DNA from 2 places in the Endozoicomonas sp. genome. Region 1 is predicted to be linked to the other one. Evidence: predicted binding sites of a transcription regulator. Region 1 holds the regulator's gene; the other holds the start of a gene.

Evidence for each region. Region 1 encodes PhoB, which activates phosphate uptake and scavenging genes when phosphate is short. Its sites were predicted from a motif close to TGTCATANNNNTGTCANA; they were not measured.
Region 2: ACOCLE_RS19615 (PstS family phosphate ABC transporter substrate-binding protein) is a predicted target of PhoB. The motif match lies at 4,271-4,288, and genes of this name have one in related genera.

Annotation. Positions count from the first base shown of each region.
Region 1 covers NZ_OZ239981.1:5,019,283-5,025,413, forward strand. Annotated here, with positions in the region: gene ACOCLE_RS22535 (hypothetical protein) at 24-464, shown strand; gene phoR (phosphate regulon sensor histidine kinase PhoR) at 533-1,876, opposite strand; gene phoB (phosphate regulon transcriptional regulator PhoB) at 2,007-2,696, opposite strand; gene ubiA (4-hydroxybenzoate octaprenyltransferase) at 2,838-3,743, opposite strand; gene ACOCLE_RS22555 (DUF3050 domain-containing protein) at 3,909-4,721, shown strand; gene ACOCLE_RS22560 (chorismate--pyruvate lyase family protein) at 4,718-5,257, opposite strand; gene ACOCLE_RS22565 (BMP family ABC transporter substrate-binding protein) at 5,319-6,131, opposite strand, start outside.
Region 2 covers NZ_OZ239981.1:4,371,893-4,378,023, reverse strand. Annotated here, with positions in the region: gene ACOCLE_RS19630 (protein kinase domain-containing protein) at 528-2,066, shown strand; gene ACOCLE_RS19625 (TRAP transporter large permease) at 2,134-3,510, opposite strand; gene ACOCLE_RS19620 (TRAP transporter small permease subunit) at 3,507-4,049, opposite strand; gene ACOCLE_RS19615 (PstS family phosphate ABC transporter substrate-binding protein) at 4,418-5,407, shown strand; gene ACOCLE_RS19610 (trans-sulfuration enzyme family protein) at 5,466-6,131, opposite strand, start outside.

The sequences.
Region 1 (6,131 bases):
AAGACCAAGGAGTCGTAAAGTAAATGAATATTTTTGAAGAAGTTCTGCATCGTTTAAGCAGCAAAACCCGTATTCGTTCTCTGTTTAAAGATGTACACGCTGAAGATCTGGAGCGTATCATTTCTCGTCTGAACGATGTTCTGACTGAGAAGCAGGAAGCTCGCGTTAAAGACGAAGAAAAGCGTAAGAAGAAGCAGGAAAGCATTGAAGCGATCAAGCAGATTATGGCTGACCGTGGTGTTTCCATGAATGACCTGGGTCTGGGTAACCTGGAACTGGATGAAGCTGCACCAAAGCGTCGCAGAAATATTCAAAAGTACACTTTTGAATATGAGAATGAATCAGGTGAGCGCATCAAGTGGGAAGGTGCTACCACTGGCCGTCTGCCACGTGATTTTCAAGCTTACCTGGAGCGCACTGGTAAGAAGCGTCTGGACTGCGCTTTGGAACAGATCGAAGAGTAAATACTGTTTGATCTTTCGTAAAAAAGGGCCAGAAAGGCCCTTTTTTATTTAATAGGCTGTGTTTAACCTCAAATATCTGGCTCTTTAGCTTGGATCACTTTGGTCGAGTTGATTCTTGATAATGGGAAATGACAGATAAACCGACTGCCTTTGCCCGGATGACTACTGATACTGATACGACCTTCGTGCCTTAACAAAACATGTTTTACAATCGCCAGCCCTAAACCCGTACCACCTGTTGCGTGGCTTCGGCTTTTATCCACACGATAAAATCGCTCGGTCAGTCTTGGAATATGAACAGGGTCTATGCCTACACCATTGTCCTGAATCATAAGGTGACCACCCTCTGGATCCTGCCACCACTTCACATGAACCTTTCCACCCGAAGGTGTATAGCGGATGGCATTATAAACCAGATTGGAAAATGCACTGCGTAACTCCATGGCGTCACCAGTGACTGAGGCATCTTCTGCACATTCCAGTTGTAACTGGTGCTGGTTTTCACCACTCAGTGCTTTAGCGTCATTTATTATTCCCAAAAGCAGTGGCTTCAGTTTTACTGTCTGGCTTATTCTTTCCGGTTCAGTCGCTTCAAGACGTGAAAGCAATAAAAGGTCTTCGATCAGGCGCTGCATTCTTGATGCCTGTTCCTGCATCTGGCTAAGAGCTCGCTTGAACATAGGCGGCGTATCAGGATTCATTTCCATTCCGTCGCTCATTGTCTCAAGATAGCCAGAAATGACCGTCAGGGGCGTCCTCAGTTCATGAGAAACATTGGCAACAAAGTCTGTTCTCATTATCTCAAGCTGATGTAAACGACTGACATCTCTTACTAAAAGCAGTCGATTGCCCTGACCATAAACGGTAATTGCTATTTGCAGTTGTCGGTTTTCGTGGGCAGGGGAGTCAATCTTAATTGGTTCTTTGCCTCGGCTATTTTCCATATAGCTGGCGAATTTGGGATTTCTAACAAGGTTCGTCAGAGGTTGCCCCTGATCATCGGGCATTTGCAGGCCAAGCAGTTCGCCTGCAGCACGGTTCCACCACTCAAGGCAACCATTTTGGTCTGCCATGATTATCCCGTCGTTTAGGGCGGCAGTTGATTCCTGTATGCGCTCAATTACGTTAGCAAGTCGCTGCTTTGAACGACTATGTCTACGTTGTATTCGATAAATGCCATCAAAAATCTCGCCCCAGATTCCTTTGCTTTCAGGAGGATCCAGCTCTTTATGAGCGGCTTCATCAAGCCATCTAAGCAGACGATGTAGCTGATGATGATTCCAGACTAAATACGACAAGGTAGTAATAAAAAGTCCTAGAAAAATCTGGTCAACTAACCAGCCTGCAAGCAGCCCGATTGCAAGAACGGACACCATTCGACCAATAAACCAGGATCGGAGAGAGCTTGTCACATGTAATACCGGAGTTTGTTTAGCCTATGGCTATTGAGCCTGCTCATGATCCTACTGTCACCTGCTGATGTCGACGAAAAATATTCTGACATCCTGTTTATGTTATCCAGGTAAAATCCCGAATCAGGTTTTATGCCTTGGTAGAGAAGCGGTAACCAGTACCTCTGACAGTCTGAATGTAATTTTCATAGTCACTGCCCAGAGCTTTTCTAAGACGACGGATATGTACATCAACCGTTCTCTCTTCAACATACACATTGCCACCCCAGACTTGGTCAAGCAATTGGCCACGGGAGTAGGCACGTTCCTGATGAGTCAGAAAGAACTGCAGCAGTCGGTATTCAGTTGGTCCCATCTCTGCGGGGTTACCGTCAATACTGACGCGATGACTGACAGGGTCGAGTGCCAGCCCTTTAACGACAATAGGTGATTGTTCGTCCATACCTTGGGTTCTGCGAAGTACCGCCTTGAGTCGAGCAGCCAGTTCACGGGGGGAGAAAGGTTTCGTGATGTAATCATCTGTCCCGGTTTCCAACCCCTGGATTTTATGATCCTCTTCACCTTTAGCTGTCAGCATAATGATTGGAATTTCTGCCGTCATCTGGTCACGCTTTAGTCGTCTGGCCAGCTCAATACCAGAAATATCGGGAAGCATCCAATCCAGCAGTATCAAGTCTGGCCTGCTATCAACCACCAGTGAATGAGCCTGTTTTGCATCAGCGGCTTCCAGACACTGGTATCCCGCCATTTCCAAAGCCATAGCGACCATTTCCCTGATGGGTGTTTCATCATCCACAATTAAAATTGTTTTGCCAGACATGAGAATACCCCGAGATTGAATGCAGATTTATTCAACAACTAATTATCTATGTTTCAGGTATTACAACGGCAAAATGTTACAGAAAAATGACGTAGTATGAAATTTGTCAGGGTCACCGTAAGTACGGTGACCTGCAGATGCTTATTGTGAGCAGAGAATGCCAAGAAAAATAACTGCTCCAACCCAATGGTTAGAAAGAAAGGCTTTGAAGCAAGGATCCCTTTCACGGTTACGGGTTGACCATTGCTGATGAGTAAAGCCAGCAGCCGCGGCAACAAGACTTAAATAGAAGGGCCAGGCCAATTCAAGCTGCAGCCCCAGCATGGCCATCGCTACCAGAGTAAAAGCCTGAAAGCAGCCGATAATCAGGTTATCCATTTCACCAAATAAAATGGCTGTGGATTTAATACCAATTTTCAAATCATCGTCTCTGTCCACCATGGCATACTGGGTATCGTAGGCAACGGTCCATAGTAGGTTAGCTGTAAACAAAAGCCATGCCTGAGTTGTCAATGTACCGGCTTCAGCTGCATACGCCATGGGGATTGACCAACCAAATGCTGCTCCCAGTACCACTTGAGGTAGGTAAGTGTGTCGCTTGGCAAAAGGGTAGGCAGACGCCAGTAGCAGGGCGGCAAAGGAAAGGTAGATGGTTAAAATATTGGTGGTCAGTACCAGTGCAAAGGCGATTAAAAATAGACTGGCGGCATATATAAGGGCTTCTTTGGGCGTTATTTTTCCCGTCACTAATGGGCGCTGATGAGTTCGTTTTACATGACCATCAAAATGCCGGTCAGCATAGTCATTAACAACGCAGCCAGCACTGCGAGTCAAAATGACGCCCAGAATGAAAACCACAAGATTGTGTACAGTGGGAGTACCATCAGCAGCAAGCCAAAGCGCCCATAGTGTTGGCCATAACAATAGATAGATACCAATAGGACGATCTAGGCGAGCCAGTTGAATAAAGTCTTTCCAGCGTGGCAGATGCTGATCAAGCAGCTCTGCACATTTATTAGAGCCTGTTATTGATTGTATGAGTTTCATCTGCGCCCGTAAAAACCTGTGTTTTGAAAATAGTCAGGGCCTTCCAGCCGATAAATGTTGTGCCGATAAACATAGGTGAGCAGCCAGGCTGCCATGTATCCAATGTCTATGTAGTCTTTGTTTTGTCGGCCTGCCAGAGCCAATCGCTTACAGCAGGAGACTATCATGTTTACAAAAGACTTACGCCCTCTTCGAGAACAACTTTTCAATCACTCCCTTTACCAGAAAATTGATAGTGTGGAAAAGTTGTCGGTCTTCATGGAAGCTCATGTATTTGCTGTATGGGATTTTATGTCGCTGGCGAAAAGATTGCAGCTTGAGTTTACTTCCATGCAGCTACCCTGGGTGCCTGTTCCGGATGCCCGGTCTGCCCGCTTCATTAATGAAATTATTCTCTATGAAGAGACGGATAAGGATCGGCATGGTACACCAATGAGCCATCTGGAAATGTATCTCGCAGCCATGCGTGAAGTATCAGCAGACACCAGCAAAATTGAGCAGGTCATTTATAGCATTAAGACTGGTGTTCCCTGGCAGCAGGCCCTGGTGGTTGCTGATGTGCCAGAATATATTCAGGCATTTGTTTCGGATACGCTGAAGGTAGCCCAACATGGTTCATTACCAGAGGTGGCCAGCTATTTTCTTTTTGGGCGTGAAGATGCCATTCCGGAGATGTTTTCTTCTTTGTTGAATCATTGGGAAATCCCTCCGAAGTCAGTTCCTTCCATGACTTACTATCTGGAGAGGCACATCGACCTTGATGGAAATGAGCATGGCCCAGCTGCAGAGAGTCTGCTGAAACAGTGTATCAATGGAGACAAAACTGCAGAGCAGGCTGCAGTTGATAAAGCTAAAACGGCCATCTCATCTCGGTTACGATTTTGGGATGGTCTTGAAGAACAAATAGACAGAGTTACAGCTGAAGAGCAGCAGGGGGCTGCTCATGAAGCCGAGACTATCGATGAGAGTAACGCTTAGCGTTGCTCACGCTCAGGTAGAAAAACCTCACAAACCGAGATAGGTTTTTCTCTCAGGTAAAACAGGGATCGCCTGGCCCAGGCGATTTCTGTTTCAAAATCGAAATCGAGTTGTGAGTTAAATTGACTGGCTTTCATATCGGTAACTTCTATCGGTCCTCGACGCAGGCCGGGCTGACTGAAAATGTATTCACCTAATGGCTTGTCTCCCAGTTCCAACAGTACTTTATTCTCACCAGACAGGCTTGACTCAGGCAAAACACTGCGGGCAAAAACAACTGGTTGACCTGAGCCAAAAAGCAGGACTTCTCTTATACTGGCACGTTGATCATCACAATGAAGAAAGGCCTTCTCTGATGCATCAGGTTCCTGCCAGTCATGGGAGATGACTCGGACAAAAAATTCATTGTTGTGTACTTGCTTCAGCCGCCGGGTAAGCGAGTGCTGATCCAGAATCATTTCACGAAGAGCATCAGGAATCGTTTTGGCTTCTTGAGCGGGTTGCCAGTTCATATCAGCAAAATCAGCAAGGGGCATCAGCAGTACATCCTGCCTGAAGTCGAACCAACGACTCCAGGATCTGTCAATCAAGTGGGGATTAATTAGGCAATGAGCCTTCAACACCCTCCACATACCAGTTCATGGAAAGAATATCACCATCGTTCAGCTTTGTACCCTCTGAAACTTTGATGGAACCATCCTGCGCTTTGATGGGACCTTCAAAAATAGTAAATGTTCCATCTGCAATCTGTTCCTTGAAGGTTTCGACCTGAGCAATGACTTTTTCGGGTATGGCTTTGTTATAAGGTGCCATTTCAACCATGCCTGCCGAGAAACCACCCCATACATCTTCTGGCTTCCACTGCTTATCCAGTACCGCTTTGGCCGTATCGGTATAGAAGCCACCCCAGTGAACCATGCTACCGGTCAGGTGGGCATCAGGGCCAAAGCGGGTCATGTCCGTGTCATAGCCAAAGGCGTACACGCCCTTGTCCTGGGCAGCCTGCACCGGAGCAGGTGAATCGGTGTGCTGGTTGATGATGTCGGCACCCTGGGCAATCAGTGACTCAGCCGCTTCACGCTCTTTGGCTGGGTCGTACCAGCTATTGATCCAGACCACTTTCACCGTTGCGTCAGGGTTTACACTGCGAAGGCCAAGCGTAAAGGCATTGATTCCCTGGACCACTTCAGGAATCGGGAATGAGCCAACATAGCCAATCACATTATTCTTGGTCATGTGTCCGGCGATAACGCCAGTCAGGTAGCGACCTTCATAGAAACGGGCAGAGTAGGTGCCAACATTCTTCCCACGTTTGTAACCAGTCGCGTGCTGGAATTTAACGTTGGGAAACTGCTTGGCTACTTTCAGCGTTGGGTTCATGTAACCAAATGAAGTGGTGAATATCAGGTC
Region 2 (6,131 bases), 650 kb from region 1:
GTTTAGTACTTCAAATAATAATTAACCTAATGACCATGAAAAACCATCCATATGGATGGTTTTTTGCTTTTCTCTACACAGGTTATTGCAGTAGGGATATAGGAATTAACCGTGGATATCATTATTTACTCACCCTTTATAGGTATTTGATAATGCTTCTTATTAATTGGGATTTGTTAGGGTGAAAAAGAGAATATTGAGGCAGAATTAAGCATCGATAAATGTGTCAAAATTCTGTGACTTTGATGAAAATAGAAGATGTATGATTTTATTAGTCAATACTTTAATATGTTTGAGACAGGAAATAAATGATAGGGAAGCCTATGTCAACTACGATAACTTGCTGATTTACAGTTGTTGTACAGTTTAGATTTTAATGGTTTATTCTTAATAATTACTTAATGTCTTATTTTAAATGCAAGACTTAGATTGCTAAATTATAGTGTCAATCATATAAGATTAAGTGCCTCAATGGGGTGATCAAATATCACAGTCTTTGATATCCCATTCCAGGGAAGGAATAGAAAATGAATATTGATCCAAATCAATCTGGCTATATATTAAGCTCTGATAGTTCTCCTGTTAAAACGGGTGAAACATCTGCAGAGGTATTCAATAAAAGAAAAATTGAGATTGCAGAGGTTGGTAATAGCATTCCTATTCGTGATTTTTTAAAAGAAAATGGTTTTGTTCAAGACAAGCACTTTACAGGCATGGGAGCATTTGGTCGAGTATATCGTGTTACATCAACAACAGGTGAAAAACAATTTGCTTTAAAAGTTAAGCGTCGTAATCCACTTGATAAAAGTGAATTGAGTTCTTTTTTAGTACAGAATAAAGGAATTCCTGTTGTTGAAGCTTATTTTGGAGTGATCCGACATAAAGCAGACAAACATATTGAAACCATTTATTCGATGGAGGATTTTGAGCTAAAGTCTAAAGATTTTGATCTTGAGGCAGTTGCTCTTGAATATATTGATGGAGAAGATTTTGACAAGTATCTAAAACAGTTTGATATTTCTGGAACGCCAATGACAGAGGATGAACTTCGTACCCATGCGTTGGAAGTATGTCGAGGAGCAATGCTGTTTAACGAGAATAGTTTAGTGCATCGTGATCTGAAACCACAAAATTTAATGCGTGTTGAAAGAGATGGTAAGGTTGAACTTAGATTCATTGATTTCTCTACAGCTGTACATGTTGATGACGCTAAGAATAAAGAGAATGATGGTGTTACTGGATCTGATGGATATATGTCGCCTGAAGCCTATAAAATTAATGGTTTCCCTGATGTTAAGGATGATTCATGGGCAGTAGGTGCAATTCTTTGTTTCATGGCATTTGGAAAAACACCAAATCAAATCTTCGAAGACCATGTTGATGGAGAAACAGGAAGCTTTGAAAAGGATACTGCAGGTTTTGCTGAATTAAGTCCCGATAAAAAAGAAGAGATACTCCTGAAAGAGCTTAAAATACCCCTTACTCCATGGACAAGAGACTATATCAGATGCATTATTAATCTGACCGATAACGATACAGATAAAAGAGCAACTACTGGGGAAGCGTATCTACAATTAAGTGCCGAACCAAGGGTTGATGATGGGTTTGATGAGCCTGTATCTTTTGATGCAACTATTGAACAGGAAATACCAGTCTCTGTTTTAGAGAGAACAATGTCCAGAGACTCAGGAATTGATACACCAGAGCAAATAGTTGATGAGTTGTCATTTGATAATCTTCCAAGTGGTAATCTTGCTGGAGTTGGCTCGGAAGCAGAAAATAGCAATCTCGAAGAAAGCCCTGAAGAAAAGGCTGTTATTCCTACGAATGCTGAAGTTGAATCAGATGATAGTGCAGAACAGTCCACAGAAAAAGCAAAGAGCCCGCTGGAGATGACTTTCCTTGAAAGGCAGGCTGATGCTGCAAATAAAAGGAAAGACAGAGAAGCTCAATATAAGACACGAGCAGAGGCGGAAAAAGAATGGGTTGAAGGTTTTAGGGGAAATAAGACAAAAAATAAGGTAGATAGGAATGCTACCAAGGGGAATAATCAGAAGAAGCAGTGAGTGGAAAATAGCAAAAAGGCCGCATTAAATGCGGCCTTTTTGCTATAGCTTTAGTCACCATGCTTTTTTAGCTATAAACCTTGTCTGGCAACCAGGTTGCCAACTCTGGCCATACAGCTAACGCACACAAAACAAGCAATTGGATAATAATGAACGGGATCACCCCTTTGTAAATATCGGATGTGGCCACTTCTGGCGGTGCAACTCCGCGTAAATAGAAAAGAGCAAAACCGAAAGGCGGTGTCAGGAAAGAGGTTTGCAGATTGACCGCAATCATAATCCCCAACCAAACCGGATCCAGCCCCATAGCCAGCAGCACCGGTGCAACCATGGGCACGACGACAAAAGTGATCTCAATAAAGTCGAGAATAAAGCCCAGCAGAAACATCACCAGCATTACAATCAATACGGCAGTAAATACTCCGCCGGGCATGGCCTCAAAATAACTGTGAATCAGCTCTTCTCCATTAAAGCCTCGAAACACCAGGGAAAAGATGGAGGCTCCAATCAAAATCAGGAAAACCATGCAGGTGACTTGTGTCGTTGATCGAACCACTTCTCTCAATGTATTGATGCTGAGTTGTCTGCGCAGAATCGCCAGCAGGATTGCGCCTACGGCACCGACACTGGCTGCTTCTGTCGGTGTTGCAGCTCCCGCCAGTATTGAGCCCAGAACAGCGACAATCAACAACAGAGGTGGTAACAGACTGAACAAGAGAGAGCTGTTACTGCTCATGGCTTCCAAGTCATCATCAGTCAGTGCCGGTGCCGCATCAGGTTTGACGCGGGCAACAATGATCAGATAAACGACATAACAAAAAACCAGCAGTAAGCCGGGAATAATGGCTCCGACAAACAGATCACCAACTGAAACCGTATCCGGTGAAAAGATGCCCATTTTGATCTGTGACTGCTGGTATGCACTGGATAAGACATCGCCCAGCAGAACCAGGGCTATGGAGGGAGGAATGATCTGCCCAAGGCTACCCGTTGCACAGATAGTTCCGGTCGCCAGCGCGGGGGAATATCCCCGACGGAGCATGGTTGGCAGCGATAACAGTCCCATGGTGACGACTGTGGCTCCGACTATTCCGGTACTGGCGGCCAGCAGCATACCAACAACGGTGACCGAGAGGCCAAGCCCCCCCCGGGTTTTACCAAACAGCCGGGCCATGCTTTCCAGCAGGCTCTCTGCCACTTTGGATTTTTCCAGCATCACCCCCATAAAGACAAACAGCGGTACAGCGATCAGCGTCTGGTTGGTGATCACACCAAACAGCCGGCTGGGCAGGGCATTCATTAACGAGAGATCAAATACGCCAAACAGCGATCCAGCTCCGGCAAACAGCAGGGCTGTTCCTGCCAGTGAAAACGCCACGGGATAACCAGCCAGCAGTACCAGGCAGACGGTGGCAAACATCAAAAAAGGAATGGCATCCATCATGATCTGTTCTCCTGACTGACGTCATTACCGGTAATGATCATCAGGGAACGCATCAGCTCGGCAATGCCCTGAAGCAGAAGGGTAACCACCATCACCAGGAGAAGGCTTTTCAGCAGATAGATAAAAGGCAGCCCTCCGGGATCCGAAGATCGTTCCAGAATGTGCCAGGAGCGTGCGATATAATCCCAGCTCATCACGCCAACAAACAGACAGACCGGTATCAGCATGAAAACCGTGCCCAGGCTGTTAACCAGTGCCTGCTTTTTGGGGCTCATGGTTCGATAGAAAACATCAACCCGGACATGGCCATTGTGCTTGAGTGTGTAGGCGCTGGCTCCCAGAAAGACCATTGAGTGCAGATACATGGCTGATTCCTGCATGGCGATGGAGCCGATATTTAACAGGTAGCGCAGAACCACTACGGTACAGACGACAAATACCAGCAGTAATGTCAGCCAGCTGATTAATCTTCCTGTACGTTCTGTGAATTGGTCGATAGCGGCTACCACCGACCTGACGTATTTCCAGGCGGGATTCATACTGTCTTTCCCCCGGCAGCCAGAACACTCGATACTGGCTACTTGTTATTATCATTATTTTTGTTCAACGCTTCTGATTTATTGTTGGTGTTATAGAATGTCTTGATCAAAAAAACTGCAGTAAACAGAAGGCGTTAAGCGAAGCTATTATAGGCTGTCCAGTGATGGTGGATCAATTTGACCGTCTCTCCGCATGTTTTTTATCCAGATAATTCTTCTGTCTTCACAGAATTGTCATATTCGCGCTCTATATTTGGTTTCCAGAAGTCAAGCAAGGAGGCTCACGCCTCAGATCAATCTTTGATAGCCCTGAATTATTAGAAGGTGCTGTTAATCGAACAGGGCGTGCCAAGCCTGGAGAGCAAATGATGAAAATAAAAAAACTCGTAAGTGCAGCGGCACTGGCACTGGCCAGTGGTTCGGTAATGGCCAGCCAGCTGGATCCATCTCTGCCAGCGTATAATAAGTCCAGTGGCGTATCCGGCAATCTGTCATCCGTTGGTTCAGATACTCTGGCTAACCTGATGACACTCTGGGCTGAAGATTTCAAGCGCATTTATCCCAATGTGAATGTTCAGATTCAGGCTGCGGGTTCTTCTACTGCCCCCCCCGCACTGACAGAAAGTACCTCAAACTTTGGCCCCATGAGCCGGAAAATGAAGGACAAAGAGCTGGAAGCCTTTGAGAAGCGGCATGGTTACAAGCCTACGGCCGTTCCTGTGGCCATTGATGCGCTGGCGGTCTTTGTGAACAAAGATAACCCCATCAAAGGCCTGACCATGGCCGAAGTGGATGCGATTTTCTCATCAACCCTTAAGTGCGGCGCAGACAGTCAAGTAAAGACCTGGGGTGATATCGGTCTGAGTGGATCTTGGACGAACCGCTCTGTGCAGCTCTACGGACGTAACTCGGTATCTGGTACTTATGGCTACTTCAAGAAGAAGGCTCTGTGTAAGGGGGATTTCAAAAACAGTGTGAATGAACAGCCTGGCTCTGCCTCTGTTGTTCAGTCTGTTTCTGCATCGCTGAATGGTATTGGCTACTCTGGCATTGGCTACAAAACCTCCAGCGTAAGAACCGTTGCGCTGGCGAAGAAAGAGGGGCAGGCTTTCGTAGAAGCGACGCCGCTGAATGCCGTTGATGGCAGTTATCCTCTCTCACGTTTCCTCTACGTGTACGTGAATAAGCAGCCTAACAAGCCGTTATCTCCACTTGAGCGTGAGTTTGTTAAGCTGGTGCTCTCTAAACAGGGGCAGGAAGTGGTTGTGAAGGGTGGTTATATCCCACTGCCAGGCAAGGTTGTTGATAAATACCTGGCTAAGCTCGGACTTGATAATACGACAGTTGCCAATAAATAAATTGATTTCTGATTGAAAGCCACTGTCTTAAGTGGCTTTTTTCATTAGTATTATCCCTTCAACTGATCAGTAATGCCTGATCAAGGTCCTTTTTAAGATCATCAATATCCTCTATTCCAACCGAGAGACGGATCAGGTTGTCGTGAATACCAATCTGTCTGAGGGTCTCGGGAGGGATGCTGGCATGGGTCATAATGGCAGGCTGTTCAGCCAGGCTTTCCACCCCCCCAAGACTTTCGGCCAGAGTGAATACCTTCAGTCTGGAGAAAAAGCGTGAGGTTTCCTCAAGTGATCCCTTTATTAACACGGAGATGATTCCGCTAAACCCTGTCATTTGTCGCTTAGCTAAATCATGCTGTGGATAACTTCTTAAGCCGGGGTAAATAACGCTCTCTACCTGCTGGTGGCTTTCCAGCCACTCGGCCAGTTGCTGAGCATTATCGTTATGGGCTTGCATGCGTAATGCCAGCGTCTTGATGCCACGCAATGCCAGATAGCTGTCAAATGGTCCGGCAATACTGCCAATGGCATTCTGCAGAAAAGTCATCCGTTCATTGAGCTCAGGATCATCACCAATAATCACTGCACCACCAATGATGTCAGAATGACCGTTCAGGTATTTTGTGGTTGAGTGCACGACAATGTCTGCCCCAAGATTCAGTGGTTGCTGATTAAATGGGGTAGCAAAGGTGTTATCCACAACGACCAGAATGTTTCGTTTCCG